3 regions of the Marinobacterium sp. YM272 genome follow, and region 3 is predicted to be linked to each of the others. Evidence: riboswitches for the same ligand, from Rfam matches in the RefSeq annotation. Region 3 holds a riboswitch; each other region holds the start of a gene.

Region 1 (9,959 bases), 2.0 Mb from region 3:
CTCCGCCACCGCACGCGCGCTGGGAATGCACCGGCGCACCCTGCAGCGCAAACTGCAGAAACGCCCGGTCAGGCGCTGATTCCCGCCGCTAACGGAAAGAAAAATCCTTACTGCTCATCGATATAGCGGCGCGCATCGAAGGTGCGGATCCAGTCCGGGTGAAACACCATCATGCCGGTCATGATGATGCCGTTGAGCAGGCCTTCCGGGAACATAATCAGCGGCAGGTAGCGCACGTATTCGTGGTAGATCTTGCTCCAGGGATAGACGTCTGCCAACCAGAGCAGCGACCCCATCGACAATCCCCCCGCCGCTGCGGCCACTCCGCCTCCCAGAAAAGCGCAGAGGAAGAGATAAACAAAGAAATTACGCGGCAGCCAGGCCTCGACTGTTCTCAGCACGCCCAGGCTGACCAGCGCCGGAATCACCACAAAACAGAGTGCATTCAACGGTAACGCCTGCCAGCTCTCACGTCCGATCAGCGCCAGCCCGATCAGCGCCGCACTGCCGGCGCAGAGCGCCAGATCCCAGCCAAACATCAGGGTCAGGGTGGTCATACCAACAAAATGGATCGACAGACCGGGGGAGATACCGGCACGCATGGTCCACATCAGCATCAGCACAACCGCTGCACCGAACAGCAGATGCTGAATACCGCGCTCACGCTTCAATACACCCCAGGGAAGCCGCCAGAGTGCGAACGCCATAATACCGAGATAAAGCAGTGCCGAGATGCCCAGCCAGAGCCCGGACACCAGTCCGTCATTTGGAGTCATTGGCTAAATTCCACTGCGCCAGTGAGGAAGTTACGTCCAGTGTAAAACATTGGATCGGCCTGCCGCAGCGGCGGCAACTGACACAGATCAATCCAGCCCAAGGGTAAAGAGCAGTGCATCCTCGCTGCCATCCTCGGCGGCGTAATAGTTGCGTCGGCGCCCGCTGGGCGTCCAGCCGCAATGCTGATAAAGCCGCTGGGCGGCATAGTTGGACTCGCGGACCTCGAGGTGACAGCTGGCAACACCTTGCGCAGCCAGCCCTGACTGCACGGTCCTGAGCATAGCGGCAGCCAGCCCCTCGCCCTGACGCGCAGGGTCCACACCGATACGCAGCAGCTCCGCTTCATCCAGCACCACGCCGAACAGTAGAAAGCCGAGCGCGACGTCGGCTTCCATCAATAACCAGCAACGGTAGCGTTTGGGATTCGAGAGCCAGCCGAGCCAGATTTTTTCCGACCAGGCCTCATCGAAACAGCGATCGTCGAGTCTGCGCAAAATCGCCAGATCGTTTTTATTCGCCGGGCGCAGGTCAGCCATTGCCAGTCCGCGCTCGCAGCGGCTGGATATCCCGCCAGATGCCGGCTTTCATCTCGGGAAGTTGCAGCGCCTCACTGAGACTGTGACTGGCGACACAGGCGATACCGCCCTGCAGCGTGAAGCGGATGCCGCGCAGCACATCCAGCCCCTCTTCCCGGCCCAGCAGCCATTGCGCAGCACTCTCGCCAAGCAGCAAGGCGCCACGTACCGGTTTCAGCGCCAGCGTCAGTTCCAGCTTGCGGGCGACCGCTTTCGCCAGCTCATCCGGCCCCTGATTCAGCGACGCGCCTGCTAACACAGGCCAGGAGAGCAGCGAGGCATCGCTCGGCGCTTCGCTCTGCCCCAGTGCCGTCAGTATGCCCCGCAACAGGCGCTGATGCTGTTGCCCAAAACCCTGACGGCCCGCCGGTGGCAGACTGTCTACCACCAGCAGATCGCCCGCCAACACAAACGCCAGCTTGACTCTCGGCGCTTCGACACGCGGGCCCGGACGCGCGGAAACCCTGGGTGCTTCCATCTCGTCTTTGCTGACGGCTTGCTGAGCTGCCGGCTTGGGCTTGGACTTAGTCTCAGCAGCCATCTCCAGGTCCAGCGATGCACGTGCTGCCGCTCGCGCCTCCTGTCCAGCGGCACTGGGCATTAGCGGCGCTGTCTCCGGGGCAGCAGTCGCCACCGCCTCGCGGGCGGCCTGGGCAGGCTCAACCGAATCAGGTTCTTCCGAGTCCCAGACATCTTCCTGGCCATGGACAAAACCGGATACCCAATCCGCCGAAGGCGCCGCGCCGGGCAGCGCGGTGCGCGGCAGCCAACTGGTAATGCCGATGGCACTCAGGTAGTCGTGTCTGTGCTGTTCCCGGGTAACGCTCACGCGGCTTTGTCCTTCACAACGGCGTCCTTCACACCTGAGGGTGCGCTTTCTGAATATTGGCGTCGAGCATGTTCAGGGCATGCAGATACGCCTTGCCCGAGGCAATAATGATATCGGTATCCGCACCCAGGCCGTTGACGATCCGCCCGCCTTTCTCCAGGCGCACAGTTACCTCACCCTGGGAATCGGTACCCTCGGTCACCGCATTGACCGAATAAATCAGCAGACTGGCACCTGAGTTGGCGACCTGCTCGATCGCCTTGAAGGTGGCATCCACCGGACCGCTACCCTGGGATTCAGCGGCATACTCTTCGCCACCGATCATCAGCTTCACGCTGGCTACCGGTATTTCACCGGTCTGGGAGGTGACGCTGAGGCTACTGAGGCGGTATTTTTCGCTGGCCGCTTCGGCGCGGGCATCACTGACCAGCGCCATCAGGTCTTCATCGAAGATCTCGTGTTTCTTGTCCGCCAGTTCCTTGAAACGGGTAAAGGCGGTATTCAATTCGGCATCGGTCGCAAAGCTGGTACCCAGCTCTTCCAAGCGTGCGCGGAAGGCGGCACGGCCTGAGTGCTTGCCCAGCACCATGCGGTTGGTGTTCCAGCCCACATCCTGGGCGGTCATGATCTCGTAGGTTTCGCGATGCTTGAGCACGCCATCCTGATGGATGCCGGATTCATGCGCAAAGGCGTTGGCACCGACGATCGCCTTGTTGGGCTGCACTGGGAAGCCCGTGACGCTGGAGACCAGGCGCGAGGCGGGTACGATCTGGGTCGTATCGATAGCCGTTTCCAGACCGAGCATATCCTTGCGGGTGCGCAGCGCCATAACGATCTCTTCCAGCGCGGCGTTACCGGCACGTTCACCGAGACCGTTGATGGTGCATTCCACCTGGCGGGCACCGGCACTGACTGCGGCCAGGGAGTTAGCCACCGCCAGTCCCAGGTCGTTGTGGCAGTGCACGGAGAAGATCGCCTTGTCGGCATTGGGAATGCGCCGCAGCAGTTCGGCGATGCGGTTACCGAACTCTTCCGGCACGGCGTAACCAACCGTATCGGGAATGTTGATGGTGCGTGCGCCAGCATCGATCACGCGCTCGATGATACGGCACATGAAATCCATCTCGGAGCGGCTGGCGTCTTCCAGTGAAAACTCCACATCGTCGATCAGGCCACGGGCACGGGTAACGGCGCGCACGGCGCTTTCGACCACCTGATCCGGATCCATCTGCAGCTTGTACTTCATGTGGATCGGCGAGGTGGCGATAAAGGTGTGGATACGACCGGAGTTCGCCTCGCGCAGCGCCTCACCTGCGCGGTCGATATCCGCATCCAGCGCCCGGGACAGGGAACAGACGGTGCTGTCCTTGATCGTGCGCGCGATCGCCTGCACCGACTCGAAGTCACCAACGCTGGCGATGGCGAAGCCCGCCTCGATCACATCCACCCGCATCCGTTCCAGCTGTCGCGCAATGCGTAGCTTTTCGTCTCGCGTCATCGATGCGCCCGGGCTCTGTTCGCCGTCACGCAGGGTGGTATCAAAAACTATGACTCGATCCTGGCTACTCATGGTGTTCTCCGAATTCTTTGGCTCGCACAGCCTGTAACGATATGGGCTACAGTATACAGCCCATGGAGGGTGGATGCGGCGCTAATATAGCGCCTGAACACCTGCTTTAAAACAGGGTGCTGCGACCGGCATTCACTATGGGTTAACCTAACCTCACCGACAACAGCCAGATCGAAGGGTAAGCATGTCTCCGACCGATTTCGACCGACTGATCGACCGCCGCGACACCGCCAGCCAGAAATGGGAAAAGTATCGCGACCAGGAAATCCTGCCGATGTGGGTAGCCGACACCGATTTCATGGCGCCCCCCTCGGTACTTGCAGCCCTGCACGAACGTGTCGATCACGGTGTGTTCGGCTATACCAATACGCCTGCAACACTGAACGAGCGGGTCTGCGAAAGACTGCAGCGACGCTATGACTGGACCGTCAGCAGCGATCAACTGGTCTGGCTGCCGGGGCTGGTCTGCGGCCTGCACCTGGCCTGCCGCGCCGCCACCGAGCCGGGTGCGACGGTGATGACACCGCAGCCGATCTACCCGCCATTCATGTCGGCGCCGAGGCTATCGGAGCGGGAGATGTTGACCCTGCCGATGGTCCGCGACAACGGTCGACTGCGCATCGACTTCGACGCGCTGGAGCAGGCGATCACCCCCGCCACTCGCCTGCTGCTGTTCTGCAACCCGCACAACCCGGGCGGCACCGTCTATCGCCGAGAGGAGCTGGAGCAGCTTGGTCAGATTGTTCTGCGCCACGATCTGCTGGTCTGCTCCGACGAGGTCCACTGCGACCTGATTCTGGAGCCGGGGCTTGAGCATATTCCGCTGGCCTCGCTGAGCGAGGAGCTGGCGGCCCGCACCATCACCCTGATGGCGCCGAGCAAGACCTACAATATCGCCGGCCTCGGCTGTGCATTCGCGGTTATTCCTGACGCCCAGCTTAGGCGGCAGTTTCAACGCGTGCGCAAGGGAATCGTTCCCGATGTCAATCTGCTGGGTTACACCGCCGCAGAAGCGGCCTACGCCGATGGTGATGCCTGGAACGAGGCGCAGCTGAACTATCTGCGTGGCAACCGTGACTACCTGGTGGAACAGATCAACGCACTGCCCGGCCTGAAGCTGGACCCGATAGAGGCAACATACCTGGCCTGGATCGATGTCAGCGGCGCCAAGCTGGAAAACCCGGCCCACTTTTTCGAGCAGGCGGGCGTTGGCCTTTCACCAGGCAGAGATTTTGGTGATGACCGGTTCATGCGCCTGAACTTCGGCTGTCCACGCGCCTGGGTCGAGGAAGCGGTGGACCGGATCCGGCGGGGACTGCTGAACTCACTGCCCGCCTGAACCCGTTTCAGGCACGTTCAAAGCTGAACGGGATCACCTCGTCGATGCGTGCTGCACCCAGCGCCAGCATGGCCAGACGGTCGAAGCCTAGGGCGACGCCGGCACTGTCCGGCATCCCCGCCTCCAGCGCCGCCACCAGGCGCTGCTCCAGCGGACGCTGAGGTAATCCGAGCCCGGCGCGCTGGTTCTGATCCTGCAGCAGCCGGCGCGCCTGCTCCCGCGCATCGGTCAGCTCCTGGTAGCCGTTGGCCAGTTCGATACCGCGTACAAAAAGCTCAAAACGGGTGGCTACCGGGGTGCCGGTTTCATCCTCCACCACCTGCGCCAGCGCCGCCTGAGAGGCGGGAAAGCTGTGCACAAACACGGCACTCTGCAGCCGGGGTTCGATCACCTCGGACATCAGCAGGTTGAGCCAGGTATCCCTATCATCATCATCGAACGGTGCGTCGACATGCTCACGACAGCGACGCGCAAGTTCGGCGGCGCTGGCGCGGTGCGGATCCAGCCCCAGCTCACGCTGAAACAGCGCGCGGTAGCTGATCCGCTCTGCGCTGAACGCCGGGATCGCAGCCGCCACCAGCGCCTCCACCTCGTCCATCAACGCCCCTGCATCCCAGCCGGGCCGATACCACTCCAGCATGGTGAACTCCGGGTTGTGACGACTACCGGATTCACCATTGCGAAACACCTTGCCAAGCTGATAGATCGCTCCGCTGCCGGCCGCGAGGAGCCGCTTCATGGCGTATTCGGGCGAGGTCTGCAGGTAGAGCGAATGCGCCGGTTGCCCCGGTGCAGGACTGTAGGACGCCTCTATCGAGTCAATAAAGGGGTCACTGACGGCACAGTGGGAAAGCAGCTGGGTATCAACTTCGAGGACGTTTCGGGACGCAAAAAAATCACGGACAAGCGCCAGAAGCCGGGCACGGGACCGCAAGGAATCGATGGACGCACTGGGACGCCAGTCTTCACTCGGTAGCATTGAAAAAACCGGACTTGAGGAAAAGGTCGGTAGGGGGTGTCTCTCCTTCGGTAGCCCGGCGGTCTAATCCATTTAAACCCGTAGCTTTGCGCACCCGGTTACCCGAGATTGCCTTTTCGAGAGAGACTCTTTCGCTGGAATGCGGAATCGATATTTGGGCAACGTACAGGTTGGGCGGCCTGAACGCCTATCGATATCCGTATCAGCATGCTAGCAACAAAATCTGAGCAGCACCATCCCCGGTATCGATTAATTTTCAATCAGGGATACTGCTCTTATCCTGCGCTCTGCGGCACAGCAAAACGGCCCCGCCCGGGGGCCGTCGCAGCTATCAGGCGCGGCTGACGTATTCACCGGTACGGGTGTCGATTTTCAGCACTTCACCCCGTTCGATGAACAGCGGCACACGCACGACAGCACCGGTGCTCAGTGTCGCCGGCTTGGAGCCACCCTGAGCGGTATCGCCCTTAAGGCCCGGATCGGTTTCAACCACTTCGAGCTCGACAAAGTTCGGCGGCGTAACAGCGATCGGATTGTCGTTCCACAGCGTGATCAGGCACTTGTCCTGCTCTTTGAGCCACTTGCCGGCGTCGCCCACAGCGGCCTGGTCGGCAGCGAACTGTTCGAAGCTGCTCGGCTCCATGAAGTGCCACATTTCACCATCGTTGTAGAGGTATTCCATGTCACGGTCCATGACATCGGCGCCTTCCAAGGATTCGTTGGACTTGAAGGTCCGCTCCCAGATACGGCCGGTCATCAGGTTGCGCAGACGCACGCGGGTGAACGCCTGCCCCTTACCCGGTTTGACGAAATCTACATCGACCATGGTGCAGGGATCGCCATCGATCATTACCTTGAGGCCGTTTTTAAACTGGTTGCTGGAGTAAGTTGCCATTGGATGGTTCCGTTTTATGCTTGGATTAAGCTTAAAATCTTGCAAACGTGCCGGGAAAGCCGGCGGAAAAAGTGCGCTAAAGTGTACAGGGGAGGCTCCGGCCAAGTCCACCTGCATGGACTTGATAGACGGGGGACTGATTCGGCAGAATGCCGCCCACCATCCCGTTGAAGAACCCGGACATGACCCTGACCTGGCCCGCCCCTGACGCCTGGCAACAGGCGCTGCGCAGCGCTGTTACCGATACAAACGAACTGCTTGCCCTGCTGGAGCTGCCGGCGGACCTCGCTGACGATCGCGCCCATGCGCAGTTTGAACTGCGCGTTCCCCGGGGGCTTGTCAGGCGAATGCACCGGGGCGATCCCCAGGACCCGATCCTGCTGCAGGTACTACCTCAGGGCCGGGAGATGACACCGGTCACCGGCTTCAGCACCGACCCATTGGCCGAGCTCGGCTCGAACCCGGTGCCCGGCGTGGTGCACAAGTACAGAGACCGCGTGCTGCTGATCGGCAGCGGCGGTTGCGCGATCAACTGCCGTTACTGCTTCCGGCGCCATTTCCCCTACCAGGAAAACCAGCTCGGCGGCGATCAGTGGCAGCAGGCACTCGCCTATATAGATGCGCACCCCGAGCTGCATGAAGCGATTCTTTCCGGCGGCGACCCGCTGGTAACACCGGACTCCCGCCTGGAGCGGATGATCGCGGACCTGGCCAAGCGTCCACACCTGAAGCGCCTGCGCGTCCACACCCGACTGCCTATCGTGATCCCCGAGCGCGTCACCGAAGGCCTGGTGTCAGCACTGACCGCCACCAGACTCAAGCCGGTGCTGGTCCTGCACTGCAACCACCCTCAGGAGATCGACGCCAGTGTCCGCGACGCCATCCGGCGGCTGATCGATGCCGGCGTCACCGTACTGAACCAGGCGGTGCTGCTGAGAGAGATCAACGACAGCGTGGACACCCTGCGTATACTGAGCGAAACCCTGTTCGAGTCGGGCGTGCTACCCTACTATCTGTTTGTACTGGACCCTGTTGCCGGTGCCGCTCATTTCGATATCGACGATGAAACGGCGAAACGGCTGGTGGCAGAGCTTCAGGCACAGCTGCCGGGGTACCTGGTACCACGCCTGGCACGGGAAGTGCCCGGAGAGCCATCGAAAACGCTGCTTGCACCCAAAGACTAAGGCCTGGGTTCAAACAAACGTTTGCAGCTGGCGGAGAAGTTTTATACAACACTTGTACAACGTTGAGCTGCTGAGAAATAGCTGTATTTCAGCAGCGCCAGAAATATCTAATCGCTGGGAGCCCATCCATGAAACAGCCGCAAAAGTCCTTCAAGGGGCTTGGTCGAATTGTGATTCCTGCCACCTGCGCAATGCTGCTGGCCGCCTGTGCCCAGAAACCGCAGCCGGTGGTACAGAAACCCGTCCCCAAGAAGGTTGAGCCGGCTCCGGTGCTGGTAATACGCGACATGCACCCGGCGGCACCGGAAAGCCGAGGCATAGTTGCGGCCCACATCGATTTCACCAACAACAGCAAGAACACCCTTGAATACGTCATGTTCAAGACCACCGCCTACACCAAGGACGGCGAGCTGGTGCAGGCCAAGAAAAGCGGACGTGACAATGCCTGGCTGCGCATAGCCGGTCCCTTTGCCCCGGGCCAGTCCAGTGGTGACAAGCGCTGGGAGAAAGTCTGGCAGAACAAAAACATCGCCTGCTTCCGTATCGATGGCGCTGAAGTGATCGATATCCAGGGCGTGGTCGAGTATTACAAGGCGGACCGCATCCAGCTGTCGCCGGCCCTGCTGGCCCGCGGCTCATGCGACGGCGCAGTCCAGCAGAACCTGGCTGCGCAGTAAGCATTACTGACGCTTTGGCGGGATGGTGGGGAAAGCCGTCACCGTCCCCTTAGCGTCAGTTATCTTGGCAACCCCTTCCTGGCGCACTTCATCGATGCGGATGATCGCCTGCATCGGCACGATCGAGCGCTTCACATCGTCAAACTGCTGCTTCAGCTTTTCCTCGGCCGGGTCCACGACCAGCTCGGAGCGGGAGCCGAAAATAAAACCCTCCAGCTCAACGAAGCCCCACATATCGCTGGGGTAAACGTGGCGTACGTAAAGCTCGTAGACTTTATCCTGGTTAACAAAGGCAACACGGTAAATAGGGTCTTCACTGGCCATCGCCTGCAACGTCTCCTGTGCAATCTGTCGATTGGCTGAAATATAGGGCCGGCCCGGGTAAAAACAAGGCTGCCGGCGCAGGTTTCCACTGTTCAATTTCTGGTCTGTGACTATGCTCTCACGTATAATACGCGGTCCTTAAATCTATACCCTCCCGAAGCAACAGGTGATTCATGGCGAAAAAGCTGTTTATCAAGACACATGGCTGTCAGATGAACGAATACGACTCAGCCCGCATGGCGGATCTGCTGGGCGAGAGCCACGCGCTCGAACTGACCGATAATCAGGACGATGCCGATGTACTGCTATTGAATACCTGTTCCATCCGGGAAAAGGCGCAGGAGAAGGTATTTCACCAGCTCGGCCGCTGGCGCAAGATGAAGGAAGCACGTCCCGACCTGATGATCGGTGTCGGCGGCTGTGTCGCCTCCCAGGAAGGCTCCGCCATTCTTGAGCGCGCGCCCTATGTAGACATGATTTTCGGTCCGCAGACCCTGCATCGCCTGCCAGAGATGATCAACGAAAGCCAGAAGGGCAGCGTCGGCATCGTCGACGTCAGCTTCCCGGAAATCGAGAAATTCGATCACCTGCCAGCACCCAAGGTTGAAGGCGCCGAGGCGTTCGTTTCCGTCATGGAAGGCTGCAGCAAATACTGCACTTTCTGTGTTGTGCCCTACACCCGTGGTGAAGAGGTGAGCCGCCCGCTCGATGACGTGATCGCCGAGTGTGTCGAGCTGGCAGAACAGGGCGTCCGCGAGGTCAACCTGCTGGGCCAGAACGTTAACGCCTACCGTGGCGCAACCTCTGATG
Region 2 (9,959 bases), 1.4 Mb from region 3:
GCAAGGTCGAGTTGATGGAGCGGGAGTTCCCGCTGCTGCGTGAATGGGGATCGGCTCGCACTCAGTCTGCGCACGGGATCGACACCGGTGACCTGGACCTGGCGTCGGTGATGAAAGCGTCCAGGGAGATCTCCGGCGAAATGGTGCAGGAGAAGCTGCTCAACAAGAGCATGGATATCCTCCTCGAAAGCGCTGGCGGGCAGTGGGGCTGTCTTGTCACCCGGCAGGCGGGGGAGTTAAGGGTTGCAGCACTGAATCGACCGGATAATGCGCCGGCGCTGGATCTGCCTGCACTGTCCCGGGTCGCTCTGGCCGACGGGGAAGAGCTGCCACTGCCGGTGACGCTCATCAGCGCGGCGCTCAGTGGCGATGCAGCGGTAGTGCTGGACTATGCTGCGCGCGAGGGAGCGTTTCAGCAGGACCCCTACATCCTTTCCGGGGGACCCCTGTCGGTTCTCTGTGTGCCGGTGCGCAGGGATCGCTTTGAGGGCGTGATCTATATGGAAAATAACCTATCCTCCGGCGTGTTCACCGAGGCGCGGGTGGAGCTGGTGCGGCTGTTGGCAGCCCAGGCGGCAGTCTCGATCGAGAATGCGCGGCTCTATGAGCAGGTTCAGAATTACACTCACAGGCTGGAGCAGAAGGTCGCGGAGCGTACCGCGCGGCTGGAACAGGCGAACCTGGAACTGCAGGGGCTGGTGGATCTGGACGGTCTTACCTGTGTGGCGAACCGGCGCCGCAGCGACAGCTACCTGGAAGAGGTTTGGGTGCGCCTGCGCAGGGAGCGCGAGCCGCTGTCGATCATCATGCTGGATGTGGATTACTTCAAAACGTTCAACGATACCTACGGACATCAGGCCGGCGACGACTGCCTGTCGGCGGTTGCTGCTGAGCTGAAAAGCCATCTGTTGCGCCCAGCTGACCTGGTGGCGCGTTACGGTGGCGAGGAGTTTGTCCTGGTGCTGCCCAATACCCCTAATCCGGGGGCCTGTTTCGTCGGCGAGAAAGTGCGCAGGGCGATAGAGCAGCTGGCTATTACCCACGACCGCTCGCCGCTGGGCGCAGTGGTGACGGTAAGTGTCGGTGTGGCCACCGCAGTGCCAGGTGCAGGCGGGTCGGTGTCGGAGCTGTTGCGGGCAGCGGATACGGCGCTCTACCGGGCCAAGCATGCCGGGCGTAACCAGGTGCAGCCTGCACCGGCGGACCGGTCGCATTGGCTGCAGAGCGAGCCGGGCTAGAGGGTAGGAGACAGGTCTTTTCAGGTCCGCTTCTGCAGGTAGTCGCTGTAGTCCGGCACCCGTCGCTGGTAGGGCTGGTTCAGGTAACCGGAGCCGAAGATAAAGTCGGCGGACGCCTCGTTACAGGCGACGGGGATATTCCAGACAGCGGCGATTCGGAGCAGGGCCTTTACGTCCGGGTCATGGGGCTGTGCGTCGAGTGGATCCCAGAAAAAGATCAGCAGGTCGATCTCCCCTTCGGCGATACGGGCGCCGAGCTGCTGGTCGCCCCCCATGGGGCCGCTGAGCAGGGAATGGACCGGCAGACCAAGCTGCCGGCTCAGCATGTGGCCGGTGGTGCCGGTGGCGTAAAGCTGATGCTCTGACAGTGCCGCTTTCTGTTTATCGGCCCAGGCAAGCAGGTCCGGTTTGCGGTTGTCATGGGCGACCAGGGCCAGCTTTTTGCTGGCTCCCATTTCCACGAGCGTGGTCTGCATCAGCTTTACTCCGGGTGGGTCACTTGGGCGGCACGTTCTGGCCGGTGTTAATTGACGCGGTCGCCAACGCGGACCACCTTCAGGGTGTTTGTACCGCCCTGGGCATCGATGTAATCGCCCTTGGTGATGATGACCAGGTCGCCATCACTGACGATCTCCCGGCGCACCAGCTCATCAACCGCGCGCTGATTGATCTCGGCGTTGGGAACCTCTGTGGCGACAAAGGGCACGGTCTTCACGCCGCGGTAAAGCGCTACGCGGGTCTGTGTATCCGGATGCCGCGAGAAGGCGAATATCGGCTGTGATGAGCGGATGCGTGACATCAGCAAGGGCGTTGCGCCGGTCTCGGTCAGGCAGATGATCGCCTTGATTCCTTCAAGGTGGTTGGCGGTATACATGGCCGACAGCGCGATCGACTCATCGATATGGGTGAACGCTTCGTTCAGGCGGTGCTTGGATACGTGGGCACGGGGGTGCTTTTCTGCGCCGATGATCACCCGGGACATCGCCTTGACCGTTTCGATCGGGTAGGCGCCGGCTGCGGTTTCGGCGGAGAGCATCACCGCGTCGGTGCCATCGAGCACGGCGTTGGCCACATCAAACACCTCGGCCCGCGTCGGCATCGGCTGGGTGATCATCGATTCCATCATCTGGGTGGCGGTGATGACCACGCGGTTCAGTGTGCGGGTGCGATCGATGATGTACTTCTGCACACCGATCAGCTCGGCATCGCCGATCTCCACGCCCAGGTCCCCACGGGCGACCATCACCGCTTCTGAAGCGAGAATGATCTCATCCAGGGTGTCGCTGTCCTGTACCGTTTCTGCGCGCTCGATCTTGGCGACCAGGCCTGCCTTGCCGCCAGCGGCCAGCAGGGCTTCCCGTGCCTGGTGCATATCACTGGCACTGCGGGGGAAAGAGACGGCCAGGTAGTCGACACCGATGCTGGCGGCGGTTTTGATATCCTCGAAATCCTTGTCGGTGAGCGCGCCGGCGGAGAGTCCGCCACCCTGGCGGTTGATCCCCTTGTTGTTGGATAGGGGGCCGCCGATCAGTACCTCGCACTCGATCCGGCTGCCGGCCACTTCCAGCACTTTCAGCTCCACACGGCCATCATCCAGCAGCAGGATGTCGCCGGGCCTGCTGTCACTGACCAGCTCTTCGTAGTCGATACCGACACAGGTGGAGGTGCCGGCGGTTTTATCGAGAGACGCGTCCAGCGCGAAGCGGGCACCGTTGTGCAGTTGTACAGGACCATCCTTGAAGCGGGCGATACGTATCTTCGGGCCCTGGAGGTCTCCGAGGATGGCGACAAAGCGGCCGTGCTTGGCGGCAAACTGGCGCACCAGCTCAGCCCGCTGTCGATGGTCCTCGGCACTGCCGTGGGAGAAGTTCAGGCGGACCACGTTAACACCCGCCTCAACCAGCGCTTCGACCGCCTCGGGAGAGCTGGTGGCGGGGCCAAGAGTTGCGACTATCTTTGTTCTTCGCTGCATCGGATCAGGCCCCCGCTTTCATCAGTGCCAGAGTGTTGTCGAGCATCCGGTTGGAGAAGCCCCACTCGTTGTCATACCAGCTCATCACCTTGACCAGGCGGCCGTTTACGCGGGTCTGGGCTGCATCAAAGATGGATGAGTGCGGATCGTGGTTAAAGTCGATGGATACCAGGGGCAGCTGGTTGATGGCGAGAATCCCCTTGAGCGGGCCGTTGGCGGCCTCGGCAATGATAGAGTTGACCTCTTCAACGCTGGTGTCGCGGGCGGCCTCGAAGGTCAGGTCCACCAGCGAGACGTTGATCGTCGGCACCCGCACCGCCATGCCGTCCAGCTTGCCGTTCAGCTCCGGCAGTACCAGGCCGACGGCTGCGGCAGCACCGGTTTTGGTCGGGATCATCGACTGGGTGGCAGAACGTGCACGGTAGGGGTCGGAGTGGTAGACGTCGGACAGTTTCTGGTCATTGGTATAGGAGTGGATGGTGGTCATCAGGCCGTTGTTGATACCGATGGCATCATTCAGCGGCTTGGCGATCGGCGCCAGGCAGTTGGTGGTGCATGAGGCGCAGGAGATGATCTGGTGGTCGGCGGTCAGGCTGTTCTGGTTGATACCGTAAACCACGGTAGCGTCGGCGCCCTTGGCCGGTGCTGAGATGATCACCTTGCGGGCGCCGGCTTCGAGGTGGGCAGCGGCCTTGTCGCGGGAGGTGAACAGGCCGGTACACTCGTAGACAACATCCACGTTCAGTTCATTCCATGGCAGCTTTGCCGGGTCGCGCTCGGCGAGGATGCGGATGCTGTCACCGTTAACCACCAGGTTGTTGCCATCGACGATCACCTCGCCCTGAAAGCGGCCATGCACACTGTCGAAACGTGTGAGGTGAGCATTGATGTCCGCGTCGCCCAGGTCGTTGATTGCGACGATCTCTATTTTATCGCGCTTGCCGGACTCATAGAGTGCACGCAGAACGTTACGTCCAATACGGCCGTAGCCGTTGATTGCTACACGGATAGTCATGGGTCACCTCTGAAAATATTGTAAAACTTACGTAATTATAGGGTTTGTAAGCGCGGTATTGTCAACTTTATTTTGTTTAAGTTACGTAAATTTGTTTCGAGAAGGGGCTGCTAACTCACTGAACAGTTTTGTTTTATCGGCAGGTTTGCTGTTTTTTTGTGTCTGAGAGCCTGTGGCTCTGCTGTCTGCCTGGCGGAACCCGGCGAGGAGACTCTGGCTGGCAGTACGTAATTTACTTACATATTCCCTGTAGCCGTTGATCGCCCTATCGCTGCCTGACTTAAAGTGTAGATGAGATTAGGTGGCTTGATTGACTGCAACAGAGAGTTTGTCAGCGGCTTTGCCAGGGGGCGGTATGCTGCTGGGTTGATCGGTCAGGGATCTGGGTACGTAGATCGCTGGTCGAACATGGGCTGTCGTCAGGGCGCTTTGCCGTTGTGATAGCGGCATGGCATATGTGTATGATGTTCAAGCCTTTGCGTTATCCGAACGCAGAGTGTGAGGAATGTCAGCAGTTGATAGGGAAGGGTGTATGAATCAGGCGGAGCCGGGACAGGCGACGATCAGAATCAAGAATCTGCGTTTGCGAACCTACATCGGCATTAACGATGAGGAGAAACAGAAGCTCCAGGACGTGATTATCAATGTGCTGGTACGGTACCGGGTGCGCAGTGCTATCGAGCACAACGATATCGATCATGCGTTGAACTATCGCACCATCAACAAGGCGATCATCAACCATGTCGAAGATGGCAAGTTCCTGCTGCTGGAGCGCCTGGTCAGCGAGGTGCTGGCACTGGTGATGGAGGATCCGATGGTCTGCTTTGCCCAGGTCGAGGTGGATAAGCCGCACGCACTGCGCTTTGCTGATTCGGTATCGATCACGCTGTGCGATCGCCGCGATTGAGCAGGCTTGGAGTCGAGCGTTTTAACTGCGGGGGAGGCTGATGTGGGCGTATTGACCGAAACGGAAATCAAGCTGCGCCTGTCCGCTTCCCTGACGCTGGAGCTGTCGGCGCTGCCGGTGTTTGCGCAGCGGCTTGTTGGTCACTGGCAGCAGGTCGAACTCACTAATCAGTACTTCGATACGCCCGATCTGGCGCTTGATCGCGCGGGGTTCGCCCTGCGTCTGCGGCGGGATGGCGACCAGGTGATTCAAACCTTCAAGGGCCGCGGTGACAGCCTTGCCGGACTGTCTGTACGTGCCGAGTGGGACTGGTATCTGCAGCAGGAGCTGCTGGAGCCCGAACGTCTGCTTGAGTTCGACCTGCCATCCGGCGTGGATGCCAGGGTCCTTGAGCAGCTGACGCCGCTGTTTCGCACCGATTTCACCCGTACCAAGGGCTCCCTGCAATGGCGTCGCGACGGCGAGCCGGTGGAAATCGAGGTGGCGCTGGACCGGGGTGATGCACGTACTCCTGAGCGTATCGAACCGTTCAGGGAGCTGGAGCTGGAGTTGCGCCAGGGTCCCCAGGAAGCGCTGCTGGAATTTGCCATGGAGGTTGCCCGCGAGCTCCCCGTTATGCCCTGGGACAGTGCCAAGGCTGAGCGGGGCTATCGGCTGGTGGAGGCGGGGCGAAGGCCACTTCCGCCGGTGCTTCGGGAGCGGGTGACCGAGCTGCCTGTCGATGACGCGCTGACCGAACTCTGTCGCTACCTGCTCAGCCTGGCGTTGACCGATTCGGAACTGCTGGCGATGGGCGATTCCCGGGCTTTGGCACAGGTTGAAAGGACGCTGGATTATCTGCGTGTGTTCAGTGGTCTGGCGATCCGTCTGGGGGAGGATTTCCCGCCTGACAGTGTGGATCGAATTGTACGCTTGCAGCGCGCTCTGGCCTGTCTCGATCTTTCTGTTTCGCAAAAATCGAGCGCCCAGGCCGCTTTGGCATTGCTGGAGCGGGGCTGTGACTGGGGGCTTTTAACCCTCAGTCTCTCGCAGTGGTTACTGCGGTGGCATCAGCCTGGGCGGGCGCAGAAAGAGCAGAAAAAATTGCAGGGCGTCAGCCTGAGTGCTGAAGAGATCAGCCTGTTTGAAAGTCTGAGAAAGGAGTGTCATGGAGACTAAATCCTGGGTGCTGATTACCGGCGGCGCTCAACGGCTGGGGCTGCACTGTGCGAAGCGCCTGGTCGAGGATGGCTTTAACGTCATGATCACCTGCCGTTCCCACCGGCAGGAGTGGGCGGGCGAACCTCTGGAGGGCGTTGAGGTGCTGCTGGCTGATTTCTCCACCGTCGAGGGGATCGAAGCGCTGATTGCCGATATCGATCGGCGCGCTCTGCGGTTACGGGCAATTATTCACAATGCCTCAACCTGGATGGATGACAGCGAGGGTGCAGAGGCGATGCAGCAGATGATGATGGTGCACATGCAGGCGCCTTATCTGATCAATCAGGCCGCCCGACGCTGGTTCGGCGCGGACCGTCAGGGCGACATCATCCATATGACGGATTGGGTTGCGGGGCAGGGCTCCGCGAGGCACATCGCGTACGCCGCCACGAAAGCGGCACTGGAAAATATGACGCTCTCGTTTGCAGGGTTGTTGGCGCCTGATGTGAAGGTCAACAGTATTGCGCCCTCGATGATCCTGTTTAACCCGGATGACGATGCGGCCTATCGTGAGAAAACCCTGAAAAAATCTGCCCTCGGGATCGAACCCGGCGCTGAAGTGGTCTACCAGGCGGTTCGCTATCTGCTGGATAACCCCTACGTCACGGGGAGTTGTATGGAACTTAATGGCGGACGTAACGTCAAACCCCGCTGATCGACGAGTGGAATAAAAGGACTTAGGCATAATCCGTTATTCAGTTGTATCGGTTTTGATACATAGACGGATCTGCAGGGCGCCCGTCGCCTTGATGCCAGACAGGGATTTAGTGGAGTTAAATGGCAACGTTGTTCATTCTTCGAACAGCCTTGTGCTATATTCCCCTAAACAGGGAGTGGTTACCAAGCACTGCGTGGTAACGCGTGTCTGCTCCCTCTGATCATCATTAATCCGGATCCTTTCTCGAAAAGGCAAACCCCGAGCAATCGGGTGACGCAAAGTCACGGATCCCTTTGGGATGGCCGGGCTGTCGAAGGAGAGTGAACTAGAAGAGTCCACCACTTCTGAGGATCTGAAGTATGCTTTTTACTTTGGGAGACGCTCAGAACTGACAACTGCTCTGAGCGAGTCTGTGGGTTACAGGTGCGCCGGTTATCGCCGGGTACCGATTAATTGACGAGCGCGATATGGACAGGGCTGACACAGGTGGCACCAAGGATTCCGGGCCACTGAAAATTCTATTGATCGATCCACACTCTGCATTTGTAACCTGGGGCAGTGGCCTCGTGCAGGAAGGCTGTAACTGGGATGTGGTGCGCAGTGATGATCCCCGTGTTGCCCTCCAGCTGTTGCGGCAGACCGCCTTTGACGCCGTCATCGTAGGCGCCATTTCCAGTTTTGAGCGCGAGATCGGTATCCTCAAGCAGGTGGGAGAGGTCAAGCCGAAAGTCGCCCGTATTCTGCTCTCTCCGCCACTCAGCTCGGCTAAGCTGGCGAAAGCCCTGGATGTGGTGCACCGCTCCATTTTCCAGGGCGCGAGTATTGCCGAGATCGTAAGCTCCGTTGAGCAGACGGTTCAGGTGACCCGTCAGCTCTACCGTGACAAGGTGGTGCGCTCCTTTGCCGCTTTCCGCCGGCTTCCCTCATCCCCCTCGATCTACCGGGAACTGAGTAACGCGCTGAGCAGTGAGCGCACCAGCACCCGTGATATCGCCCTGATCGTTGAGCGTGATCCGGCCCTGGCGGCGCGGATAATCCGGCTGGTGAACTCCAGTTACTTCGGCCTGAGCCGGCACATTTCAAGCCTGACAGAAGCGCTGACGCTATTGGGCGTGCGCACGGTACGTGGTCTTGCACTTGCCGGGCATCTCAACGCCCATTACCCGCAGGGAGATGGCTGGAAACTTTTCTCCTTCGATAAAATGAACCAGCGTGCCCTCAGCGTGGCACGTCTGTCCCAGGAGATTGCCACACCTTTCGCCAAGGGGAACCCGGCGATCAAGGATCAGGCGTTCCTGGCAGGACTGCTGCTCGATATCGGCATGTTGATGCTCGCCGCCGAGCAGGGTGAGGGATACCTCAAGGTGCTGCGTTTTGCGGCACGCAAGAAGCAGCCGCTGCATCTGGTGGAGCGCATGGCGTATGGCGTGACTCACGCGGAGCTGGGTGCCTATCTGCTGGATATGTGGAACCTGTCACCTCAGGTGGTGGAGGCGGTGATGCTGCACCACTCTCCGGAGGAGTCAGTCGGTCAAACCTTTAGCCCGCTCTGTGCCGTGCATATCGCCGATGCGTTGCTGCCGACCATCGACAACGAGCTCGGGGTCGACCTGTCCGCGACGCTGAGCGAGGGATATATCGAGCGCCTGGATCTGAAAGGGGAGTTGCCGGGCTGGAAGATGGCCGCCAATGCCTATCGTGTCCGGATGCGCAAGTCTGAACAGGCCGAGTCAGCCTGAGTATTTCCCTTCCTGCCAGACCACCGCTCGCCCAAGCGGTGGTTCGCAAATTGCATATTCCCTAAACGTACGAGGAGAACATCCCCGGGCGCGTCGTTTTTCTAACAGGAGGTAATAACAGAGGTTGCTTTGAATGCTGGGGCCACGTTGACACGTCGCCGCTAAGCAGCCACGCTGGGTAGAGCCGATCAGCATCTTCGAACATATCGGCTTGCTGGCAAGTTATGTATTTGATTTGTAATCGAAATACCCCTTCAAGTTTTATCTCTACGCCAGCGCGCACCGCTTGGGTGGGTCGCTCCTCAAGCCTGTCTTCACCCCATTCCAGCCTTTCATACCCTATTCTCATTCCGGATGTCGGTTTTCCGTCAGGCCTGCCTGCACTGTTTTTGTGCATAAGATGGCAGGTTCTGGAAAACCTGCGCTGTTTCAAACCGTCGAACCCGCCTGCCGCCAAGTGGCTGACCGAGGGTTCCGGTTTTCTGCCGCGTCCGGCCTCTATCCACGTGAAGGAGTCCAAAATATGATTTTAGCGACCGATCTCGATGGTACTTTTCTCAGCGGTAACCCCGATGACAGGGCGCGCCTTTATCAACTGATCAATGCCCACCCGGGGATTCGCCTGGTCTTTGTTACCGGGCGTGGCCTTGAGGCGGTGATGCCGCTGCTCTCCGATCCTGGGATTCCCGAGCCGGAGTATATTATTTGTGATGTGGGTGCCACGGTCATCGATGGCGCTACGTTGCAGCCGGTGTCCGAGCTGCTTGAAGAGATTGAGCAGAACTGGCCCGGTGATATCCCTATTGTTCAGGCGATGGAGCGGTTCGAAAATATCCGCCGCCAGGAGGTGCCACAGACACGTCGTAGTTCCTGGTTCTGTGAGCGCGATGCGGTCACCGATGAAGTTCGTCAGATCGCCGAGGATCTGGGCTGTGACCTGCTGTACTCATCCAACTACTACCTGGATTTTCTTCCTAAGGGGGCCAACAAGGGCGCGACACTCAAGCGCCTGGTCGAGTACATGGGCGAGCATGAGGACGATGTTCTTACAGCCGGCGATACGCTGAATGATCTGCCGATGCTCGAAGGGCAGTTCAAGGGGGTTTGTGTAGGGGGCTCGGAACAGGACCTGCTGGATGCCACCGAGAAGAATGCCTGGATTCTGCATTCGGATGAGCCCGGCTGCAGCGGTATCCTGGATGCGATGAGTCACTTCGGCTTTCTTGGTCC
Region 3 (9,959 bases):
CCGCACCCTCATACTGACCAGGCAACGGATTGGTTTCCACTACACAGTAGGTGGCTGAGGTTTCACCTTCCGGCGGCAGGATACCACTGATGGTACAGACACCATCGGCTGCTTCACCCGCACCAGTTTCGCAGCTGAGTCCCAAGTCGACTCCTTTCGCACCGCCGTTATCGGTCCACAGAGTAAAGATCCAGCCATTCAGCAGGGAACCATCTTCATCCTCTTTCTGGATATTGACTGAACCGGGGATACGCGGGTTAACGAAGGTACGGTTAAGCGCAAGGATATCTTCGCCCGTGTCACCCAGGCCTACGACGATGCCACATTGATCAGCCGCACCCTGATACTCATCCGGTAATGGATTGGTTTCCACTACACAGTAGGTGGCTGAGGTTTCACCTTCCGGCGGCAGGATACCACTGATGGTACAGACACCATCGGCTGCTTCACCCGCACCAGTTTCGCAGCTGAGTCCCAAGTCGACTCCTTTCGCACCGCCGTTATCGGTCCACAGAGTAAAGATCCAGCCATTCAGCAGGGTGCCATCTTCATCCTCTTTCTGGATATTGACTGAACCGGGGATACGCGGGTTAACGAAGGTCAGGTTCAGCGCAGGGGTATTTTCGCCCGTGTCACCCAAGCCTACGACGATGCCACACTGTGGTCCATCCGCATCCTCATACTCATCAGACAATGGATTGGTTTCCACTACACAGTAGGTGGCTGAGGTTTCACCTTCCGGCGGCAGGATACCACTGATGGTACATACACCATCGGTAGCTTCCCCGGCGCCCGTTACGCAGCTCAACCCGGTGCTATCGCCCGGTGACCCATCTACATCCTTCGTGAGCGTAAAGGTCCAGCCATTCAGCAGGGAACCATCTTCATCCTCTTTCTGAATATTGACCGCACCGGGGATACGCGGGTTAACGAAGAAGACCTCGATCGCGTCTACGCCCGTATCACCCAATTCTACGACAATGCCACACTGGGGATCGCTATCCTGATACTCATCAGGCAAGGGGTTGGTTTCCACTACACAGTAGGTGTCAAAGAATTCACCTTCCGGCGGCAGGATTCCCTCAATGGTACACAGCCCGTCTTCCGTTTCACCGGTCACACAGCTTAACTCCAGATCAGTCTCCGGCGCCGGCGGGTCACCACCATCGTCAGTCCACAGCGCAAAGCTCCAGCCATTCAGCAGGGTACCATCTTCATCCACTTTCTGGACGATGATTTGGCCGGGAATACGCGGGTCGACATAGCTTACGTCCAGATCATTATCCGCCGTAACGGTTCCACACGAGTAGTAGTAAGGATCTTCAGGCAGCATGTGTCCATCTGGAGGAGTCACCTCAACCACGCAGTATTCACCGGCGAGAATATCAATCCAGGTACAGGTACCACTACCGTCGGTGGTACAGTCTTCTATATCTTGTAATTCATATTCGACAGGGTCGGTATCTGGCACTGCCACCAAGACCTGAACCCGAGAGTCCGGGTTGGTAGCATCCGCGTCGTCATAAACAGTTGGGGTATCACCATCATCATAGAACAGGCGGAAAACCGCACCAGCCTGATTCACGGTGTTGCCTAATTCATCGGTCTTGCTGATGTTGATGTTGGCGCAGTTACTGATATTGACATCGATCGGTGCAATGAAATCCTTCATCTGCGCAGTAAACGAGTCGGACGAGCGGCTCTTCAGGTGCGCGGAACCGAATGACACGCACTCGCCCTCCGGGAAGAGAGCAGTCAGATCGATAGTTGCCTCACCAAAGGTATAGGGGTCGAAGTCACCTATAGGTACAGGCGTGCCGTTCGGAATCCCCGGAGGCGGTGCCAGTACACCATCACCGTCAGCAATACTGGTATTGATCGACCCTATCGCGATATTAGCCGCACTGAGGTTAATCTGCTCCCCCCAGCAGGGGTATTTACCGGCTTCACAGACACCATCGCCTGCGTCCTCCAGCCAGAGATACAGGAACAGTTCCGGGGTTATACCCCCCTGGGCCAGTTTGTATTCGACCAGTACGTCTCCCGGCTCACGGATCGGAAACTGTACCCCCGTTGAGGTAGGATCATGCTGGAAATTCCCGGCGTTAAACTCAAAGTCCATCAGCGTGGTGCCGGACGGATCCTGAACGCGTGTCCAGAACAGATGCAGGTAGTCTCTACCGTTACTGGTTTCCTGATAAGCACCGAAATGCTTCAGGTCACTTTTGTTGTTCGGAATACTACCGAAGGTGGTATCCGGGTCGACCGTATCTTCTTTGGTCCCGCCCTTGAATGAGTCGTCGTCGGACCCGGTAGGAAGATCAGTTGCAACCACCAGCCCATCTCCGACGGCAAAATCCCAATCAATGCCCCCGTCATTAGACAAGAAGTCCGCATCTTCGTCGATTTCAAAATTACTGTCGCCCAACGACGTTGCGCCGGCGGTCAGTGAAAAGGATAAAGCGGCACCGAGCACACACGCCGTGACGCCCCTCCATTTGTGCTTAACGTTCATAATCAGCCCCTCCGTTAATTAAGGCTGGTGATTCGACCGTCAGACGACGTCGCGCCGTGCCGGTTTCAGTTGAGCATCCTGCCCTGCTATTTCTCCTGTTGAAGGTGTAATAACCAGAGTGTTTCGTATGCTTTTTCCAGCTCCCGCTTCGCGACCGGGCTTCTGACCTCAACCAGTAACTGATCGACGAGCTCCATACGGGGAAGAATCTGATCAGCTGCAAGCACCGACGAGGCAAACTCCACCCCATACACCACCTGACCTCCGCCGGGGGTTCGCGAGATATACTGGGTAGTCCTCAGCGCGCCGTAGCGAATGTCGGGTTTATAGTTGGAGAGCCCCCCTTGACCCGGAGGATCGAGTTGCATGTGGTAAGTACCGGCGATCAGCTGTGACAGCTCGGCCCAACGCCGGTCGGGAATCAAATTCGCCCTGACGCTATTGATTATGGCGTTTGCAGCAGCGGGATATTCGGATGATTGAGCGAGAATTTTGATTGCAAACTGTGCACCGGAATCCGACTGATGGGCACCGTAAACCCAGTCTGATAAGACTGGTACCCCCTTGCCTTCAGGGATAGTGGCAAGGGTAATTGCGGCGTAACGGCCCCAGTTCAGCTGATTAACCTGTGCGAGATCATGGACGAGCGATGCATCCCCAAAACGACTGAAGACTTTAAACAGCGGGCCGGTATCCGCCCTCTCTGCCCCTTCATCATTACCCGCCAAGAAAACATCGCGGGCAGCGCGAACGATATCCTGATCATACAAACCGGGAGAGGTGTCATTGAGGTAGTGACCCAAGGCCTCAATTTCAGTTGGCCGCTGGGTTCTATGAAGTTCGTCGTAAAAAATCGACTCGACCTGGTGACCACCGATACGCTCAAGCACGGCAAAGAGTGCCAGCCGCAATGACGGATACCCCGCGGCCTCATCAAGCCCCCCCTTGGTAAAATCAACGTCGCCTCCCTGCGCAAGAAACTTGGCGATAGCGGGTAAAGCGGTATCCCCCTCGCGTATTAGCCGTGAGAGATCCTGTTGCATCTGTGCAACATCGATATCCAGCAGTGTCCAGCGGGGCCTGTCATCTAACAGCTCCAGTCGCTCCAACAGCATATCGGGCGCTATCCGGTTAGCCGAAGAATAACCGCGCTCGACTGTATCTCGGCTTGTTGAGTTTCCCTGGCCTGCCACAGGCCCTGACACCTGGCCCATCGAGGCTGCGGAGACGTCGGCAGTTTGATTCTCAACATGAGGCGAATCGGGAGGCTTTGACGCTTCACTGAAAAATCCAAGGTGCGCACTGAGAAGGTATACAGCAAGGCACAGAACCAACAGGTAACCGACGCTGTCCCAAACCGATCCATCATGAACCATGCGCCTGAGCGACAAGGATAAAGATCTTTTAGACTGGCCCGCCTGATGTCGCAGCACGTGCTGTTGCATCATTATTCCTCGAGTGCGTTCAAGCACTAACCGATTGAGCGACCCGTACTGCTACGTACTGCTAAAAATACAGAAGGCTAGCTCGCAACCAATTAGCGCACTGGTTTACGCTCTCTACAGCAACGACTGCGCCATATGACGAAAGCCTATGATTTAAAAAGAATTCTGTCTTTTCAGAAGGAAATTTACAGGCTCAACCGTTAACAGAAAGATACAGAAAAGAGAAAACCAGGAGACAGGAAAATGAAATAAGCCATTGATAGATATGGATTTAATGAAATAAACGTTAGTGTTATCCATTCATTACAGCATTGATATCGAGTGATGATACACGGAGACATTATCAGGTTCAGTGTCCACCGATCGCTGGTATTGATTCTCTCTTCAAGCACCGCCGTAGACACCTTCTGTCATCAGAAGCGATTTACCGGCCTCCATCCACTTGGTTTTGACATCAAAAACAGACAGATACTAAATTAAATCCATTATTTAATTTTTTATAACAAAAAGTTCTTACAAAAAATCGCTGTACGTTTCCACTTCAGAGTGTACCAATCAATTTACATAAAACCTTTATATGTTGTTTAAAGGAAACATTTATAGAATAAAATTACACTCAGCTCTTTTAGAATTGTTTCATTGGTTTAACAAAAAATTTAAAGCGACACAAAACCTGTTAATTTATTGATTCATTTAAATTTATTCCCGCTCAATTCGGAACTTTCTTTTATACATCGCATACTTAACCTTACATCTCGCAGTTGATAATATCCCCCTCAAGCTAAGAACGTTTAATTCGGGTAACAGTTAACGTAAAGCTCAGACGGTTAAAGGCTAAAACGAATAGCTTTTATGTAACAAGTAACAAAAAAACGATACCGAGCTTACAGATCATTCTTTAAGTGCATCACGAATAAGACATAACCCGATAAACAATTAACAACTTTGATCCTCTACTGAAAAGGCTAACCCCGAGTAATCGGGCGGCGCAAAGTTACGGGTCCCGACTGAAGCGAGCAAAGAGATCGCATCACAGGGGATCGCCGGACCGCCAAAGTAGAGATACTACGGTACGCCGCTAGAGGATCTTCACTGAATTTTATGTATCAGGAGAGATCTATGCGCCTAGCCGGGCCCACCTTGGTTCGTTCCATCGCTGTAACAGCACTGTCCGCTGCCATTGCATCGGTGGCATTGCCGTCCTTTGCTGCTGACGTTCATGGACACTCTCAGTCATTACCCGCCGCCGCATCCGCAACTGCTGAACAGGCCCGTCAGCAGGCTCTTGAACATACCCAGGCGCTGCTGAACCTTCAGAAAAAATGGGCCAAGGCCCAGGGTGCCGACAAATCACGTGCTCTGGAACAGTTGACCGCAAAAGCGGAAGAACGCCGAGCATTCCTGCTTGAATTGATGGAAAGCAACCCGGCAGCCGTGCTAAGCGCCACTATTCCAGATGACAAGCAGGCAGGCTTGCCCACTCAGGTGCTGGAAAAGCTGGAGCAACGCATCGACCTGGAGGGTAAGCTGGAAATCTTCTATGAAGACTATGAAGACGGCAGCCAAAAACTACACCATGTTGTAAACACAGCTTTCGGGGAGCGTTTCAAGCTTCGCTTCTCTGGGCAGCTGCCGCATGACAAGTTAACGGGCTCATCAATTGCCATGAATGGTGTATTTTTCGAGTCTGCAGACGAAGACTCGGATGGTGTTGTAGTGTTTAACCAAGATGACACCACTTTGTCGCTCGCTGCCGATAATGCCAGCTACTCATCTGGTAGCACTGTTGAACCGGTTGCCAATACCTTCGGCGAACAGCGCACGGCTGTCATCCTCGTCAATTTCCAGGATAACCCAACTAACCAGCCTGCGACGGTTGCACAGACCAACGATATCGTATTCGGCGAAGTTGACCAGTTCATCCGCGAAAACTCCTACGGTCAAACCTGGCTGAGTGGCGACACCTTTGGCTGGTTTACAATTCCGCAAAGCAGCACAACCTGTAGTACCCAAACGTTGGAAACCTATGCACGGGAAGAAGCTACAGCCCGTGGCATAAACTTGTCCGGCTATGACCGCCTGGTGTTCATACATCCGTATACCTCTGCCTGCAAGTGGGGCGGCGTTGGTACTGTCGGCGGTTCACCGTCAAAAGCGTTTATCAATGGTAAGTTTCAACTAAGCACCATTGCCCATGAACTGGGCCATAATTTGGGCCTTTATCACTCTCACGCCCTGTCCTGCGGCAGCGCCAGCGTTGGTACCGCCTGTTCATCTATCGAGTACGGCGATATCCCTGACGTCATGGGGACCATGGTATCCGGGCACTTCAGTGCACCACAAAAGGAGCGCCTGGGTTGGCTGGGTTACGGTAGCTCTCCCGCGATCCAGACAGTCGAAACCAGTGGTAGCTACTCGCTTTCACCCTATTCAGCTCAGGATGGTGGAGTCAAAGCGCTGAAATTCCTGAAGGGTATCGATCCCAATACCGGCAATCAGGAATGGTATTACGTCGAGTACCGCCAGCCGGTCGGTTTTGACTCAGATCTGACTAAGGGTGGTAACTTCCTCCAGGGCGCTACCGTGCGCTCTGCAGCACCCGCCGATGGTGACAGCTTCCATATGCTCGACATGAATGCGCAGACCAGCGACTGGTGGGATTCGGCGCTTGAAGCTGGCCAGCAATTTGTAGATGAGCTAAGTGGAACAACCATTGCGACCGAGTCGTTAAACTCACAGACTGCCAGCATCTACGTGAATGCAGCAGCCGCCCAGGTTTGTCAGCAAACGGATCCGTCTCTAATACTTGCACCGAGCGATATTCAGTGGGCTGCCGCTGGCGCCAATATTCAGTACTCTCTGACACTGAGCAATAATGATACGAGCGCTTGCGCAAGCAATCAGTACCAGCTGAGTAATACCCTGCCATCTGGCTGGAGCAGCACCCTGCCCACCCAGGCTGTAACGCTTGAGCCTGGCAGCAGCTCTACCATTTCATTTACGATCACGTCACCAGTGGATACCGCAGAAACCTTCTATGGTTTGGACTTCGCAGCCTCCAGCGGAAGCTACAGCAGCACCTTGTCGACAATGGTGGTTATTGAAGGGCAGGTAGATACTGGCACGACTAATAGCGCGCCTGTTGCCAAAAACGACGGCGCAAGCACCAGCTATGAAACACCGGTTACCATTGCTGTATTGAGCAATGACTCAGACCCGGATGGCGATGCCCTGTCCATCACCTCCGTTAGCGGCGTTAACGGTCAGGCCAAGATCAACGCCAACGGTACGCTTACGTTCACGCCAGCAACAGGATTCAGCGGTATTGAAACGTTCACCTACAGCATCAGCGATGGGCAGGGTGGCAGCAGCAGCGCTTCCGTAAGTGTTAGCGTCGCAGGAAGTACTTCAACCACTAACCAGGCACCAGTGGCATCAAACGATACCGGAACTACCGATGGCAATACCTCAGTTATCATCGATGTTCTGGCTAACGATTCCGATCCTGATGGCGATACGCTTACTGTTACCAGTGTGACTCAAGGCTCCAAAGGTTCGGTAAAGATCAATAGCAATGGCACTTTGACCTTTACACCCGCCAAAAGCTTTAAGAATGGCGATAGCTTCGACTACACCATCAGCGACGGCAACCTGAGCGCAACTGCCACCGTTACAGTGTCATTAGCATCTGGAAGCGATAGCAGCGGCACCAGCAAGGGCAACGGTAAAGGTCCGAATAAGTAATCGGCAGCCAAGCCGTCAACGACGGGCTGCGATTAGAAAAAATGCGTTGCAGGGATTACAGGGATTAGAGGACGTGGATAAGGATATACAGGACCGATCAGGGAACTCAACGGAGCGCAAAGGATAGGGATTTTATCCCAAGCTGCGCACAAAAAAGGGGCCGCCAAAAGCGGCCCCTTCCTCATTTACTCTTCAATATTGAAGATTGTTTTATTGCTGTCCTACCGGAGTACCATCGTTCAGCGTCCCACCTACAACCTTCAGCGGTCCATATTCATCACCGACGTTAAGCGGTTGTGAACATGAGGTATGGAACTCAATGCTCTGAATGAACGTTCCGCCACCTTCGGTATAGTCGGAGGTATAGATTTCGAAGATGGTTACCGGCGGGATACCCGCACCACCGTTATCCTTCCAGTGGTTGTAGCTGAAGGTATCGCCTATGGCCACATTATCTGCCGGGCTATCTTCCGGCACCTGAGTACCCTGTTTCGTCAGGATGACGATATCAGCAGGATCCGGGTAAGCCCCATTCAGCGGACCAATAACGACATTACCTTCTTCCTGACTGTTGATGTCATTATTTTCACCGGTGTACTCAAGGGTCAGTGCAAGCGGTCTACCTGTATTGCTGCCGTCCGGGCAGAACTCAACCAGAATATCCTTGTTGACAATTGTACAGGTCGCGTCGTCACCATAGCCAAGCGAAATGGTATTCGCTTCGCCATCGAACGTACCATCACCGGCACAGCTCCAATCTGTCTGCACTTCATAGAAGTCAAACTGATCTTCTTCCAGCAGGTAGGCTACGTTTGCGGCGACGTCGTACGGACCGAGATCCGCGCTGTTACCCGTTGCGGCCTGCTCGCCTTTACCGGAGAAGTCAAAGGCAGCGGTTGCACCACCTGTTGCGGTAGCAGACAGAGTCCATTCACTGGCCTCACGCTCGCCACCGAACTGGTTGTTAACCTCTTTCACCAGTGTCAGCGTCGGCAGACGGCTGTTGACGAAGGTACAGGTTACGGTTTCACCTGGATCCAGGTAGATAGATGCTGTACCTGTTTCGCCTTCACCCAGCGGATCGGTAACGTTACCCGTGCTGTCAGTACCTTCAGTATCGGTATCAACACAGGTCAGGCTTGTCAGATCCCAGCCAGCAGGTACTGTTTCGGAGATTGAATAAGCCCCCGGTACCAACTTATTGGAATCATCTGAAGCAGGGTTGTCACCACTTGTGTCGAGCGAGGTAGCAAGACCATCGATAGCTCCACTCACTCCATCAATCTTGTGAGCGAAGTCGAAGCTACCTGTGCCACCGACTGTTTCCTTGATTAAGGTGATCTGACCACGTTCGGTGTTTTCGAACGTACATTCGAAAGTGCTATCCCTGTCATCCGGGAAGGCAACAGTGAATGTACAGACGTCGTCCCCTCCTGCATTGTCGGCGCCACCAACATCAGTCAGGTCAAAGCCTGCTTTTGCGGTTTCAACAACTTTGTAGTCACCAGCATTCAGGTCAACGCCGAAGTCCAGGTTACCTTCGCTGTCAGTACTTCCTGTAGCCAGAAGTGTCTCGCCTTTATACAGCTTGAACTCCCAACCACTTTCATTACCGGCCGGTACGGTTGTTTTGACAACCTTGGCTTTGGCAGGAATCACCTTGTTACGCCACAGACAGACAACTGCTTCGCCATCGTTAATGGTGATTGTCGCTGCATCACCACTGACACTGGTTCCCACGTCGTCCTCACCCGGAGCCGGAGGATCAGCCTCGGTAGCCAAACCACAGTCGAGGTCGTGGAACTCGTAGCCATCAGGAGGGGTTTGCTCATCTACGGTATGTGTACCGGCATAGACCGGTGAATACTGTTCTGATACAAAGCCACTGCTGGTTAAGAGATTGACAGGATTCGGCAAGCCAATCTGTCCTGGGTCGTCACCACCTTCACCGCTAGCCTGAGATGTGGTGTCATAGCTGAAGGTTGCATTGGCAGCAACACGATACGCCTGATCGTCATCATCGAAGGCAATGGTTTCTTTCTGCAGGTAGATGTCACCTGGCGCAGCTGCGATGAAGTTCTCGTAGGTACAGGTTACCGTATCTCCCGGTGTCAAACCGATAGTGGCCTTAGCGCCGTCATAAAGAACAGTGCTTTCGCCATTATCAGATGTACAACTCAGGGCTTCGAAAGAAGCATCACCAACCTCAGTTTCCTCTACCGTGTAAACCGTAGGAACAAGGTCCTCTATGGTTT

What was found. A riboswitch is a leader RNA that binds a small molecule or an ion and turns the genes downstream of it on or off. The one in region 3 is predicted to bind cyclic di-GMP.
Region 1: another riboswitch for cyclic di-GMP. It lies ahead of epmA (EF-P lysine aminoacylase EpmA); the one in region 3 lies ahead of ACQUQP_RS13120 (Ig-like domain-containing protein).
Region 2: another riboswitch for cyclic di-GMP. It lies ahead of ACQUQP_RS07355 (HDOD domain-containing protein); the one in region 3 lies ahead of ACQUQP_RS13120 (Ig-like domain-containing protein).

The regions. Positions count from the first base shown of each region.
Region 1 is NZ_CP194171.1:945,648-955,606, reverse strand. It holds gene ACQUQP_RS04495 (response regulator transcription factor) at 1-79, shown strand, start outside; gene ACQUQP_RS04490 (energy-coupling factor ABC transporter permease) at 108-776, opposite strand; gene rimI (ribosomal protein S18-alanine N-acetyltransferase) at 864-1,313, opposite strand; gene ACQUQP_RS04480 (hypothetical protein) at 1,306-2,181, opposite strand; gene ACQUQP_RS04475 (2-isopropylmalate synthase) at 2,210-3,751, opposite strand; gene ACQUQP_RS04470 (MalY/PatB family protein) at 3,936-5,090, shown strand; gene epmA (EF-P lysine aminoacylase EpmA) at 5,098-6,069, opposite strand; cyclic di-GMP riboswitch class I at 6,116-6,192, opposite strand; gene efp (elongation factor P) at 6,401-6,964, opposite strand; gene epmB (EF-P beta-lysylation protein EpmB) at 7,114-8,148, shown strand; gene ACQUQP_RS04450 (hypothetical protein) at 8,277-8,825, shown strand; gene ACQUQP_RS04445 (DUF1820 family protein) at 8,829-9,149, opposite strand; gene miaB (tRNA (N6-isopentenyl adenosine(37)-C2)-methylthiotransferase MiaB) at 9,323-9,959, shown strand, end outside.
Region 2 is NZ_CP194171.1:1,596,972-1,606,930, forward strand. It holds gene ACQUQP_RS07320 (diguanylate cyclase domain-containing protein) at 1-1,238, shown strand, start outside; gene ACQUQP_RS07325 (methylglyoxal synthase) at 1,259-1,714, opposite strand; gene pyk (pyruvate kinase) at 1,762-3,210, opposite strand; gene gap (type I glyceraldehyde-3-phosphate dehydrogenase) at 3,215-4,225, opposite strand; gene folX (dihydroneopterin triphosphate 2'-epimerase) at 4,758-5,132, shown strand; gene ACQUQP_RS07345 (inorganic triphosphatase) at 5,175-6,290, shown strand; gene folM (dihydromonapterin reductase) at 6,280-6,987, shown strand; cyclic di-GMP riboswitch class I at 7,231-7,305, shown strand; gene ACQUQP_RS07355 (HDOD domain-containing protein) at 7,458-8,729, shown strand; gene ggpS (glucosylglycerol-phosphate synthase) at 9,253-9,959, shown strand, end outside.
Region 3 is NZ_CP194171.1:2,954,984-2,964,942, forward strand. It holds gene ACQUQP_RS13110 (MSCRAMM family protein) at 1-2,515, opposite strand, end outside; gene ACQUQP_RS13115 (hypothetical protein) at 2,602-3,960, opposite strand; cyclic di-GMP riboswitch class I at 4,914-5,016, shown strand; gene ACQUQP_RS13120 (Ig-like domain-containing protein) at 5,080-7,704, shown strand; gene ACQUQP_RS13125 (prealbumin-like fold domain-containing protein) at 7,915-9,959, opposite strand, start outside.